Robertmurraya sp. FSL R5-0851: one gene and its partner. The protein of the gene in region 1 interacts with the protein of each later gene in a pairwise test. Links are inferred from orthologs where the notes say so. Each region holds a gene or a part of one and is shown in the gene's direction. Other genes may lie near its edges.

What was found.
Region 2: the proteins of serC (region 1) and selB interact in binary tests that used the Escherichia coli proteins (3 or more experiments, as listed by UniProt). The link is inferred for Robertmurraya sp. FSL R5-0851 from one-to-one orthologs.

Annotation. Positions count from the first base shown.
Region 1 is NZ_JBBOOE010000001.1:1,145,646-1,153,774, reverse strand. Bases 2,758-5,750 are described here. They hold serC (3-phosphoserine/phosphohydroxythreonine transaminase), read left to right. Parts: upstream 2,758-3,712; coding sequence 3,713-4,789; downstream 4,790-5,750. Other genes in these bases: MKX65_RS05955 (tryptophan transporter), read left to right, coding at 4,919-5,446; MKX65_RS05965 (HIT family protein), read left to right, coding at 3,135-3,554. Outside these bases: MKX65_RS05985 (EcsC family protein), read right to left, coding at 1-430; MKX65_RS05980 (DUF4023 family protein), read right to left, coding at 511-627; MKX65_RS05975 (ABC transporter permease), read right to left, coding at 681-1,889; MKX65_RS05970 (ABC transporter ATP-binding protein), read right to left, coding at 1,882-2,622; MKX65_RS05950 (YtxH domain-containing protein), read left to right, coding at 5,788-6,144; MKX65_RS05945 (HTH-type transcriptional regulator Hpr), read left to right, coding at 6,395-6,967; MKX65_RS05940 (DUF1878 family protein), read right to left, coding at 6,968-7,303; MKX65_RS05935 (DUF3267 domain-containing protein), read left to right, coding at 7,494-8,051. UniProt on the Escherichia coli protein: Catalyzes the reversible conversion of 3-phosphohydroxypyruvate to phosphoserine and of 3-hydroxy-2-oxo-4-phosphonooxybutanoate to phosphohydroxythreonine. Is involved in both pyridoxine and serine biosynthesis.
Region 2 is NZ_JBBOOE010000001.1:2,027,503-2,033,019, reverse strand. The notes cover bases 2,569-5,517. They hold selB (selenocysteine-specific translation elongation factor), read left to right. Parts: upstream 2,569-3,077; coding sequence 3,078-4,958; downstream 4,959-5,517. Other genes in these bases: MKX65_RS10220 (STAS domain-containing protein), read left to right, coding at 5,012-5,517; MKX65_RS10230 (SMC family ATPase), read left to right, coding at 2,569-2,811. Also shown: more of MKX65_RS10230, read left to right, coding at 1-2,568. UniProt on the Escherichia coli protein: Translation factor necessary for the incorporation of selenocysteine into proteins. It probably replaces EF-Tu for the insertion of selenocysteine directed by the UGA codon. SelB binds GTP and GDP.

The DNA of each region.
Region 1 (8,129 bases):
TTCGTTCTTCAAGCTTTTCGGGATTAAAACCGTATATGGTAGCCATTTCACTTAAGTATTTCATTTTAATGGACAGTAGCAGCGGAAAGTCAGCTAAACCTAAAAAAATCCCTCCTGCTCCTGTTCCTGCTCCCTCTAGAGTGGCTGTTTTTCGGTAAAAGGAAAGTTTTTCAGCAGCCATTTTATCTTTTTCCATTAAAGATGAACCTGCCCTATTCTCTTTCTTTGTCGTGATATATGACCCTACTAGTAGAGCTTTAACCATTTGTTTAATACTATCAGTGATGAATTGATGCGCCTTTGCAGGGATTAACTCATTAATTTTTCCCTGTGATTTTTTGGATACTCGCTGAAGGATTGGTGATTTTTTTAATAATTTCCGTTTCCATAAAACAATTTCATGATAAATCTTTAATTCGTATTCATTCATCAAAATTTCCCCTCCTCTCTTTTATACGTTCAAACAAGACTTTTGTTTCAAAAAAGAAGAAGGCATTCGCCTTCTTCAACTTAATGCTGCTTATTCGGAAGCCTTTTCTCTGGGTGATTATTTCCACGCTTCTTATTTTTTAGTTCCTTTTTTTTATCTTCTGCCAGTTTATCAACAAATTGACTTGTATTTTCCATCATGACTCCCCTTTCTTTTCTGGGTAGTCATAGTGTAACCAGCTTTGCAAAAATTACGTCAGCTTTTTATGACTATACTGATATACAAACAAATAACTAAATGCAACCCCTGCGAACAATGCAACAGCACTAATCATCAAGTCACCCTTTAAGATGATTGAAATGGATAGTAAAAGGGATTGAATGCTTAATACGACAAAAAGAAGCTTCTGAAATGATATTTTTTTCGTTATTTCTTTTACTGGATATAACTGTATCCATAGCTTGTTTTGATGGTGATTCCATAATGGGAGTAATTGAAAACCTGTTAAGTAAAGAAACAGTACAACAAAAAGAATTTGTCCATATCCAAAAGTGACAAAATAAAGGACTAGTCCTCCAATAACAGTCAGACGTATCCACAAGCCTAAATAATCTCCACCTCTGATAAAAGTTTGAAGAAATAAATGTAAAAAAGTAGCATCCTGATGATAGGGCAAACTTGAGGGTATCCAATCTAAACACCTGCGTCTCTTTACCTCATCCTTTAACTTCGGAACATCTGTAAACAGATTGGCTAAGCGATAGAATGACATCATTCTTCTGTCTTCTAGCTGAATAAGACGCTCCCATTTTAACCCCTTATTCTGTGTTTGGTTATAGTAAGTAAAGAAAAGAAGAAGTAATAAAAAAGCGACAACCCCAATTAACCAAATAGCTGCTTGATTGAACAAAAGATATAAAAATACTCCATTCACCACAAACCGGATGACCGTATCTAGCCTTTGAGTGGACTCCTCCACATAATATTGTACTCTCCATCTAATATACAGATTTAACAGTTTTAGCCCTGCTAAGACGACAAGAAACGGGAGGAAATGATGAAAACCACTTCCTGTTACTTGAGCATAAATCGGCATTAAGACACCGAGGAAAAGTACTAACAAGTACAAGCCAATGAAAAAACTCAAAAGAATGCTGCGATTAAAATATGATTGAAGTCTTTCTTCAAGGGCAAGAAGAAACACTTTATCAGGATCAACTACAAAAGTAAAAATAGGACTAATTGTAACCACTAGGGACAAAATGATTGCCATTAATAGGGCTACGGGAAAATCGCTTGATAATGTCTTTACCCATTCTTGATAGTAGAAAGCAGCCGTTCCTAATAAAAATACCAGGACAATGACAATATGACCGTTAAAAATATATCGAGAATAACGACCAATTTCTTTACTTGCTGTACCGAGTCGCTCCCTCCACAACTTAAGTGCATCAAACATAATCTTCTTCCTTTGTCAGTTGGATATAAAGATCATCAAGTGTAGCATCTGGCATTGAAAATTGCTCCCTTAATTCTGCTAAAGTGCCCTTTGCACGAACCTTACCTTCGTGAAGAATAACAAACCGATCACAATATCTTTCCGCCGTTGCAAGTATGTGGGTAGACATTAATATCCCTGCACCGCTTTCCTTCATCTTCTTCATAAGATCTAACAAAGATTGAATTCCAAGTGGATCCAGACCTACAAAAGGTTCATCCACAATGTAAAGAGAAGGCTGAACCAAAAAAGCACACATAATCATTACCTTTTGTTTCATTCCTTTTGAGAAATGAGCAGGAAACCACTTTAGCCTCTTACTCATTCGAAACTCCTTCAACAGGGTTTCTTTTCTCTCCTGAAAGGTCTTTTCTTCTAGACCGTATGCCATAGCAGTTAAACGTAAATGCTCATCCAATGTTAACTCGTCATAAAGAATGGGTGTTTCGGGTACAAACGTAAATTCTCTTCGATATTCCTCTTTGCTTGTATGTATCGCTTTTCCATTAATCGTAATTTCACCCGATTGTGGCTCCATCAAGCCAATAATATGTTTAATGGTTGTGCTTTTGCCTGCCCCGTTCAGTCCAATTAGACCTACAATTTCATTCGCTTTCACATCAAAAGAAATGTCTTTTAAAACAGGGTTTCTAGTATATCCACCGGTTATATTTGAAAGCTGCAAAAGTGTCATTTATCTTCCTCCATTAGTTGTTAGCACCATTTTAACAAAATGTCATTCTAAAAAATAGAAATAGGCATTTATAAAAAAATTTCATTTCTTTTTGTATAGAACCTCTTAATGCGGGCATGATAATATTCGAAGGGGAGCAACAAGTAGATGTTCAATCATCGAAATGAGGTGTCAGTGGGCGATAATAATCAATCACGATACGTTAAACGTTCCTATATGCGTTGATCTAACCACATTTTTATAAATGAGGTGTTCGCAAAAGACCAATCTGCTATGCTTTATAAGTTGTAAAACATATAAAGATAAGGGGATGGTTCGCTTGAACAAAGGATCTAAATCTCTATAGACAAATCATTTTTAAATGAGGTGTTTATCAAAGAGAATTTATTGCTATAGAACGATTAAAAAGCTTTCCCCTTCAAGAACGGGCGGGATTCCTGGCGAATCCTGCCCTCTTATTTGTTTAAATTCTATGGTAAAATATACATATATATGAATAGGAGGGACAAATAATGAGCGATTGTATTTTTTGCAAAATTGTGAATGGAGATATTCCCGCAGCGAAAGTATTTGAAAATGACCACGTGGTTGCGTTTTTAGATATAAGCCAAGTAACAAAGGGACATACATTAATCATTCCAAAGGTACATAAGGAAAATCTATACGAATTGACTCCCGAAATTTCTAGCGAATTATTCAAAGTGGCTCCTAAGATTGCCAATGCCATTAAAGATGCGTATCACCCAGTTGGTCTAAATCTTGTGAATAATAATGGTGAAAAAGCTGGACAATCCGTGTTCCACTTCCACATGCATCTGATTCCACGCTATGGTGAAGGAGATGGATTCGGTGCTGTTTGGAAGTCTAATCAAAGTAACTACACGCCAGACGATCTTCGTAAAATTGCGGATTCTATCAGTAGCGAATTGTAAGACTGTTCTTTTCGGACAGTCTTTTTTTCTTTTCCTTTTTAAAATTTTCATAATGTTCAAATTCTCATCTTTACATAGTACGAATTTCTGTTAGGATAAATATATCTTTTTTCTTTGCTGCTTTAAACCGTAAACATCTAACTGGAGGTATGTATTGTATGAATCGCGCACTTAATTTTAATGCAGGACCAGCTGCTCTTCCGGCAGAGGTTCTAATTGAAGCTCAAAAGCATTTGCTTAATTTTAATGGTACCGGCATGTCGGTAATGGAGTTAAGCCATAGAAGTAAACCCTATGAGGAAGTTCACGATGGTGCCATCTCAAAGCTTAGAACGCTAATGAACATTCCTGATGATTATGAAGTCCTTTTCTTACAAGGTGGCGCTAGCACTCAGTTTTCTATGGTTCCAATGAATCTGCTGAAGGAAGGTCAAACCGCTTCCTACATCCTTTCCGGTGCTTGGTCTGAAAAAGCGTTAAAGGAAGCAAAAAAAGTTGGACAAACGAGCATCCTCGCTTCAAGTAAAGAAAGCAATTATAACTCTATTCCGGAGTTTACTCTTTCAGATCTTTCATCTGATACTGCCTACCTTCATATTACTAGTAACAACACAATTTTTGGTACACAATGGCAAAGCTTCCCAAATTCGCCTGTTCCTTTAATCGGAGATATGTCGAGTGATATTTTAAGCAAGCCTATTCAAGTGGATCAATTTGGACTAATTTACGCTGGAGCACAGAAAAACCTAGGACCTTCAGGAGTTACTGTTGTTATTATAAAGAAAAGCCTGTTAGAACGCTCCACAGATGCGTTACCAACCATGCTTAATTACAAAACTTATGCAGACAACAATTCCTTATATAACACACCGCCAACAATCGCTATTTATTTATTGAAGCTTGTACTTGATTGGGTTGAAAATCAAGGTGGTGTGACAGCAATAGAAAAAATCAACGATCAAAAAGCTAAGCTTCTATACGATGCCATTGATGAGAGTGAAGGTTTTTATAATGGGCATGCCACACTTAATAGCCGTTCGAAGATGAATGTGACTTTCACTTTACAAAGTGAAGAAGCAACAAAAGTTTTCCTTCAACAGGCAAAAGAAGAAGGCTTTGTTGGTTTAAATGGTCACCGCTCAGTCGGTGGTTGCCGTGCATCCATTTATAATGCTGTTCCTCTTGAGAATGTTGAAAAGCTAGCTGAGTTCATGAAGAAGTTTTCGCAAAAATAATAACCAGATTAGTTAACTTTTTATATAATTTGTAGTGTGATATAATAAGAGCAAGTTTTTCGCTATAGGCAAAGAGTGCACTATAGGAGGAACGAAAATGAGAGAAGAACAGACGAGGAGAGATGAGAAATGAATACGAAAAATCTTGTTGCACTATCATTACTAGTGGGTATGGGTGCGGTATTACATGCAGTAGTTCCACCAATTCTTTTTGGAATGAAGCCTGACATGATGTTAACGATGATGTTTTTAGGAATTATGCTATTTCCAGAAAAGAAAAATGTGCTGCTTGTTTCATTAGTAACAGGCATCATTTCTGGCTTAACTACAAGCTTTCCTGGAGGACTATTCCCGAATATTATCGATAAGCCTATCACTGCTTTTGTTTTCTTTGGCCTATTTCTAGCTCTTAAGAAGTTTAGAAACAATATGGTTAGTGTTGGTGTATTAACTGCTGTTGGTACAGTTGTGTCCGGACTTGTATTCTTAAGTGCAGCTAGTGTAATCGCTGGGTTACCTGGTCCATTTGCCGCATTATTTGCTGGTGTGGTCTTACCTGCTACGGTGGTTAACACAATTGCTATGATTGTACTTTACCCAATTGCCTATGCAATTGTTAAAAGAACAAAACTTAACCAGCAAGTTACTTCTAGTTAATAGAAAAGAACCCTTTAAGGGTTCTTTTCTATTTTATGCTGGATAGAAGAATGGCAGCTAACAAAAGGATGATTCCAGTCCCTAAAAATGCACTTGCCCTCTTTTTCAACCGCTTTTTTGGAGGATAAAAACCTGGTTTCAATAGTGATAACATATAGAAAACTGCGGCTACAAAACAAATAATGCTTATTAAAACTAATAAGCTTACCACCCATACCACCTACTTGTTCGTGAAATATTTATATATATGCTTGTTTTATATAATCTATGTGAAACAACATGTTTACCCATGATGAATCATGTTAATATAAGTCCTATAAACGTTTATTAGGGGTGAGCTTATGAATGCAAAGAAAGTTCTTCTAGGAGTGGTAGTTGGTGGAATTGCTAGTGGTATTGCTACGCTCCTAACAACTCCTCAATCTGGTGTTGCTCTGCGGAAAAACCTAGTTCGCTCTGAAGAGGAATGGAGACAAAATTTGGCCGCTTTAAGCACTTCTATACGAGATCTGAGCAAAGAGGTTGCTTCAGTAACTAAAGAAGGGAAAGTCGTCCTTTCAAGCTTGATAACAGATATTAAAATTAGTGTACAAGCCTGGAAGGAGTCTACGGCCGACAACCAACATGCGATTAAAATAGAGCTAGATTTGATACAAGAAGCGTTACGCAAACTTGAAAATGATTTAGGAAAAAATTAATCACTCTAGAATTTAAGATTTTGTCTGTCCTTTTTTTCATATGAAAAGAAGGATTTTTTTTATTTAATGGAAATCTTCTCATATTATTTAACGTTTATTTCCATAAATCTTATAAATCTATCACTATCTTCTTAATTGGAAATAAAATTTTATCTAATTTCTAAAAATTTTGTAAATTACATCTTTATTAATTTTTGTTTTATTGGCATAATGAAAATAATAGACAAAAAAAAGTGGGTGACTAATAGGGATGGCGGGAAAAGATTATACAATGAAAGAAGCAATGCTATTTAGTCAGAGAATTGCACAACTAAGCAAAGCTCTCTGGAAAGCCATTGAAAAGGATTGGCAACATTGGATTAAGCCACATGATCTAAACATTAATGAACATCATATTTTATGGATTGCTTACCATCTAAATGGTGCATCCATCTCTGATGTGGCGAAATTTGGGGTCATGCATGTTTCAACAGCTTTTAACTTTTCAAAGAAACTAGAGGAGCGAGGACTTTTACAATTCTCTAAAAAGGAAAATGATAAGCGAAACACGTATGTACAAATTACGGATAAAGGAGAAAGCATCCTTCTGGACTTAATGGAACACTATGAACCATCAGGAAATGCTGCTTTCTCAGGTGCTTTGCCATTAAAGGAACTATACGGCAAGTTTCCAGATATCATTGAGGTAATGGCCATTGTTCGAAATATTTATGGGGACGACTTTATGGAGATTTTCGAAACATCCTTTAGAAACATTGAAGAGGATTTTGAAGAGAAGGAAGGAAAGCTTACAAAGAAAAAATCATCGTCTGAGTATGTATAATCATAAGTACCTTTTAAGCTCATCCATTAGTGGTAGAAACAGTCTTTGAAGGATACACGCATGAATTACTTCTTCTACTTGTAAGCGTGGATGTAATTCTTCTTTAAACTTTTTAAAAAGCGGATGAAAATATACAAAGCCTTCCGCTTTCTGTTCTTCCAATTCTATGCTCATTCGTTCACAATTCGTACAAAATACCTGTACATCACGTTCAGATAAACCTCTTTCAATTACTAACAGATCAAATTTGCCATTATTACTACCAATCATCTTTAAAAGTAAGGATTGATGGTACTCTAAGCGCTTTATTCTTTCTAATAATTCCTCGTCAAACATCCTTCTACCTCTTTTCTATTCTTCCTTCATTCTATTGTATAAAATGTAAAATGATATGACAAAAAATTTATCGAAAATTGTTTGCTGTTTTCCTATTGATTTTTTTATCTGTTCATCGTAAAGTATCTAAAGTAAGTGGAACATATGAAGCTTACAAAATACTTATATCTCCATTTGGAGGCTGATTCGCTTGAATTGCTGGAAAACAATAAACTTTACAAGACAATATGGATCGCAGCGTCTTTTTATACTGTCTGCCTTAACTATGTTATTTACTTTTATTCTACTTTATATTCCGGCAACATACTTATTTGTTGCAACAGCCTTTTATGACAATCATTTTATTTATTTTATTTTAGCATTAATTTTATTGTATCCGGCTCATAAACTTCTACATTTTTTACCAATTGCTCATATGAATGAGAAGATCAGAAAAATTGTAGATATTAAGTTGGGTTTTATTCCAACAATCAAAATTCAAATTACAGAACCAATTAAAAAGTATCAGTTCTTAATCGCTCTACTATCGCCATTTGTCATTATCAATTCGGTATTATTAGCAGCTTGCTTCGTATTTCCGCATTACGCACACTATTTTACGATTTTACTAGCTTACCATATTGGATTGTGTGTTTCTGATCTTATTTGCGGTAAAGATGTACTTAGCGCTCCTAAGAATGCATTTATTGAAGAAAATGAAGATGGTTATGAAATACTAATTATCAATAAGGAAGGGACATCTTACTGATGTCCTCTTTCTTTAATCACTGCTAAAATCAATTTTTCTTTTAACTTAAAAATTGATTATGATACAATACAAGAAAAC
Region 2 (5,517 bases), 880 kb from region 1 along the record:
TCAATTGGCGCAAAAGCTGAGCTGTATGTATACGATGAGGATGGAACGAAGCAAATCGTCGCATCTAATGTTCGTGATGTGGATGAAAAAATAAAACAAATCATGCTGATTGACAGCAATCAATTCCGCCAAATTATTATGATCCCACAAGGGGAATTTAGAAAGTTATTAACCTCTGATAGCAAAGAAAAAGAAGCCATCCTGCAACGCTTATTCCATACTCAGCTGTATAAGAAAATTGAGGAAAAGCTAAAAGAAGAAGCCGCTTCTTTAAAAGCAGCTGTAGAAAAACAGCTTGCAGACCGTAACCTTGCGATTCGAAAAATACACGCCTTGTTTACAGAGGATTTAAAAGAGTATATGGAAGCGGGCAGTACAAATGATCTTGTTATTGTACCGGCATTAATAGAAGAAATTCAAGCAATGACAGAGCAAATCTCGTTATTTGAAAAAGAAATATCGGAAAAAAATCAACAGCGTCAAGTAGAGCAAAAAAAGCTTTATGAGGCAGAAATCGTTATAAAACAGTTCGAAGCAAAGGAAAATGCCCTTCAGAACAAGCTGCGCCTTGAAAGCCAAAAGGAAATGTTTGAGAAAAAAAGGCATGACGTAGAATTAGGAAAAAAAGCGATATTCTTGCTACAGCAAGAGCAACTATGTTCTAGGTTAAAAAAAGAACTAACCGCTTACGAAACTCAAGCGAATGACTTGGAAGAAAAGCAAAAGGCATTGTTGGTTCAAGGGCAAAAACTTGAAGAAGCATGGCAAGCCGAAAAGGAAAAAGAACCTCAAAGAAGAGCATTAGAGGAAGGAATACACAAACTGAGATCCTTAAAGGACGATGTACACTCTTATGCGAAACTTGAAGCTGAAATCCGCGACCTTCAACTACAATGTAAAAAACTGGAAGAGGACAAGACAGTAGCGGAAAAAAAGGGAACAGAAATTGAACATCGTCTTAAATTATACGCCCAGAAAAAAGAAGAAATAGATGCAAGCAAACTTGTTTTTCTAGAAAACAAAAACCTCCTTGAAGAGTTAAAGCGTGAAGCAGATCTAATTTCTTCGCTAGAAAAACAGAGGGAAAACCTGTTAACTTTAGAAGAGAAATACAATCGAAAACAAGCGGAGTTTGAGCGAACAATTGCACGCTACTTGGATTCCAAATCTCTCGTGGAAGAACTAGAAAACAGCTGGATGCATGGACAAGCTTCTATACTAGCCAGTAAGCTTCAAAACGGTGCTCCTTGTCCAGTTTGCGGGTCAGAACACCATCCAAAACCGACTCATCTGGAAGATAAAACCATTCCAAATGAAGCCGATTTGAAAGCTGCGAAACAACAGCTTGAAGTATTAGAGAAAGAGAGAAACGAAGGACAGTCACAAAGTTACAAGTTACAATCGAGCGTGGAAGCCTCCACACTATTAGTCTCTCAAACACTAGAGTCTTTACAAGCGAGTAAGCCTGATTTTTCAATTGAGGAACTATCTACTTTCAAAGAGACCGTTTTAAGTAAGAAAAGTGATGTCGAGGCGGAGCAACTAAAATTACAAACAGGTCTTGAACAGCTGGATACAATTGTGGAGGGCCTAAAGAAACTAGAAACAGCAAAGGCGGAATGGACACTGAAGGCCAAAGAGCTAGACGAATCCTACCAGGAAGCTAGACTCTCGTTCGTTGAAAAAAACAGCCATTTTACTAGACTTCAAGAAACAATTCCTGAAGCACTTCGTTCAGTTGATATGTTCGACCTAGAAGTAATCCGTCAGCAAAGCCAGTTACACGAACTCAACACCAAGCTTGAACAGGCACAAATAGCACTACAAAATTCTAAAGTTTCCCTTTCCACGATTGAAGGACAGCTTCAGTCAGTCCATCAGTCAAAGAAGACGAAACAGGACGAGCTTCAAGTGGAGCGAGAAGTGTTTAAGGAAAAACTAGAACAACAAGGCTTTCAAAACTATAAGCAATATGAAACAGCAAAGCGCTCCGAAGTGGAACTTCAACAAATGGAAACAGAGATTACACACTATCGTGAGTCACTTCGCTCAGCAACCGATCGCTACACAGAATTAGAAGGACAATTAAAGGATGTACCCATGCCCCATCTTCAAGAATTAACTGACCTCATTGATAAAATGACTCAGGAAATTAAAGAGATTGATGATCAAAAGAGTGACTTAAGCTTTAAAAAGCGAGAAAACGAACAGATATTAGAAACGATTTATTCCTTGAACAAAGAAATGAAGCAAATGGAAGAACAGTACAAAATAATTGGTAATCTTGCCGATATTTCAAAAGGCAACAATAATCTACGAATCACATTTGAGAGATATGTACTTGGTTCTTTTTTAGACGACATCTTAAGAGAAGCGAATGGACGATTGCAAAAAATGACGAGTGGAAGATTCCAACTTCTTCGAAAAATGGATAAATCAAAAGGGAACACACAAAGCGGACTTGAGCTCCTCGTCATTGATTCATATACGGGTCAAGAACGTCACGTAAAAACATTATCTGGTGGAGAGAGCTTTAAAGCCTCACTTTCTTTAGCACTTGGACTAGCTGATGTTGTCCAGAATTATGCGGGTGGTGTTTCCCTAGAGACGATGTTTATTGATGAAGGCTTTGGTACGTTGGACCCAGAATCACTTGACCAAGCGATTGAGGCACTCATTGACATTCAAAGTAGCGGACGACTAGTTGGGATCATATCACACGTACCTGAGCTAAAGGAACGAATTGATGTGCGACTAGAGGTTGTTGCTAGCCAGAGTGGAAGTACTACTCACTTTCAATTTATTAATTAACCAAAACCAGGAGTAAATTACTTTACTCCTGGTTTTTAGATTATTAGAGGAATAAAATAGTAATAATTGGTATGAATGTTCAGCTTATCCAAGGTGAGCATTGGAATCATTCTATTACAATTCTATTACAATTCTATTACAATTCCATTACAGTTTTATTCCATATCATAATGGGAAACGGCAGGTAACCATACACCAAAAAAGTTGAGCAATTAACATTTTAAAGATAAAGTAAAAGAGTGGAGAACATTAAAGTAGGTGCAAACATGGAAAAACGATATTTTACAATAGGCATGGCTGGTCATATTGACCACGGAAAAACAACACTCACGAAGGCACTGACCAATGTTGATACCGATCGTTTAAAAGAAGAAAAAGAACGACAAATTTCGATAGAACTAGGGTTCGCCCCCTTATATGAGAGTGAAAATATACAAATATCAGTAATTGACGTTCCGGGACATGAGCGATTTATTAGGCAAATGATTGCTGGGGTGGCAGGTATCGATTTGGTCGTTCTTGTCGTCGCAGCAGATGAAGGAGTTATGCCACAAACAAAGGAGCATCTTGAAATACTCGGATTTTTAGGAATACATTCAGGTATTGTTGCGATTACAAAAATGGACAAGGTCGATGAGGAATTTTCAGAATTAGTAAAAGATGATATTTATGAAGAATTAAACGGTACGGTCTTTGAAAACTCTCCTTACGTCCTTGTTGACAGCCTTTCACATAAAGGAATTGACGAACTTAAATTACAAATTATAAAAACGCTAGAACAGCAAGACGTTCGTGATACAAAGGGACCATTTCGCTTGCCAATCGACCAAGTATTCACCGTAAAAGGACAGGGAACGGTTGTAAGAGGGACCCTGTATGAAGGGGCGGTTGAGGAAGGTCAACTTCTTACGATTATGCCTCGAGGAATTGAAGTTAGAGCAAGGCAGCTTCAGGTTCACCACGAACCAGCTAAACAAGCGTTCGCTGGTCAAAGAGTAGCGATTAATTTATCAAACGTATCTAAAGAGGAAATTGAACGCGGCGATGTACTTGTTTCCTCCGAGCATTTTAATATCACTCGTACAGTTGACGTTGCCATCCACATGGTAGAGGACCTTGAATATCTGGTAAAGCAAAGAATGCCGATTAAATGTCATATCGGAACGGCCGAAGTGATGGGAAGAATTGTATTTTTTGACCGTAATGAACTGAAAGCTGAAAGTGGGGAAATCCTTTGTCAATTAAGACTCGAGGAGGAAATCGTCACAAAGCGTGGAGATCGTTTTATTTTACGCAGACCTAGCCCACAGGAAACGATCGGCGGGGGCTGGGTTATCGATCCTAAAGGTGAGAAGTACCGTTTCGGACATCAAACGATTGAAGAGTTGGCGAAAAAGAAAGAAGGGTCACCGGCCGAACGCTTAACTGCCGCGTTAATCGAGGCCAAGAGTTTGTCCATCGATGAACTCATTAAGCGGACCTCTCTCGATCAGGAGGAAGTTTCTCTTGCTCTTGCTGGGGAAGAATTTATCCACTACTCTAGCAAGGAATACACCCTACAAGCCATCATTAAGGATGTTGAGGAAGAATTGTTCGATCGTTTAAATGACTACCATAACCAGTTCCCACTACGCAATGGGGTCAATAAAGCCGAGCTCCTACAAGGCTTACAAAAATGGTATCCGAAGTCGTTAGTCGAATATGTAATTGAACAAGGGTCTGCTACGAATCTGTTTCAGAGAAAGGGACAATTTGTTTCCTTATCCTCTTTTACTCCTCATGTTCCGCCTAGTTGGATGAAACGAACAGACAACCTATTAAATGATTTAAAAAGAGATGGTCTTCAAGTAAAATATTTACAGGAATATATTAAAGGAGCGGGAATTCCAGACGCCTTAGTCGAGGACGTTAAAAGATATTGGATCGAACGAGAAATGATTATTTCTCTTGACGAATCCTATTACTATCATGGAGAGGTTTTTACAGAAGCAGTGAATAGGCTTAAAGCTGAAACGAATATAGAGTTTGATGTAGGGAAAGCAAAAGAAATACTCGGATTATCAAGGAAATACATGATTCCTTTTTTAGAGCGATTAGATGAGAACCAAATCACAAAACGAGTTGAAAACATGCGAGTGTGGTTATAAATGTAGCATCATATTTATGTTGCTACGATCGCGATTACATAGGGGGAAAATGAATGCATAGAAATAAAGAGCTACATAAGTTTTTACTTGATAAATCTTGGCAGCTAACAGAAGACTGGTATGCTTCCTTGGATAAGAGTGATCCTGCCGGAGTGTATTCTTCCAAGGATCCTGAAGTCATTGAAAACTTAAAACAGCAAAACTATCGTTTTCACTTACAGCTTTGCGAAATATTTATTAAAGATGAAGAGCAATTCACACAAGACATACAAAATTGGATACTAGAAATTGTTAAGGATGAACCACATTTCCAAACTCCTAACCATTTTACATTACGAGAGTTTTTTAGAGTACAAGACCAGTATCTAGATTTTCTTCAAGAGTTTGCGACCATCCATGAGGGGACATATGACCGACACTCAATAAATGTATGGAATCGTATGATTATTAAAGCCTTTAAGCTTGTGATGCTACGATTTGTTGAGGAATTAAATGAATATACTGAGAGCCGCCTGCGTGCACAGCAGGAATTAATAAATGAATTAGCCTCTCCCGTTAT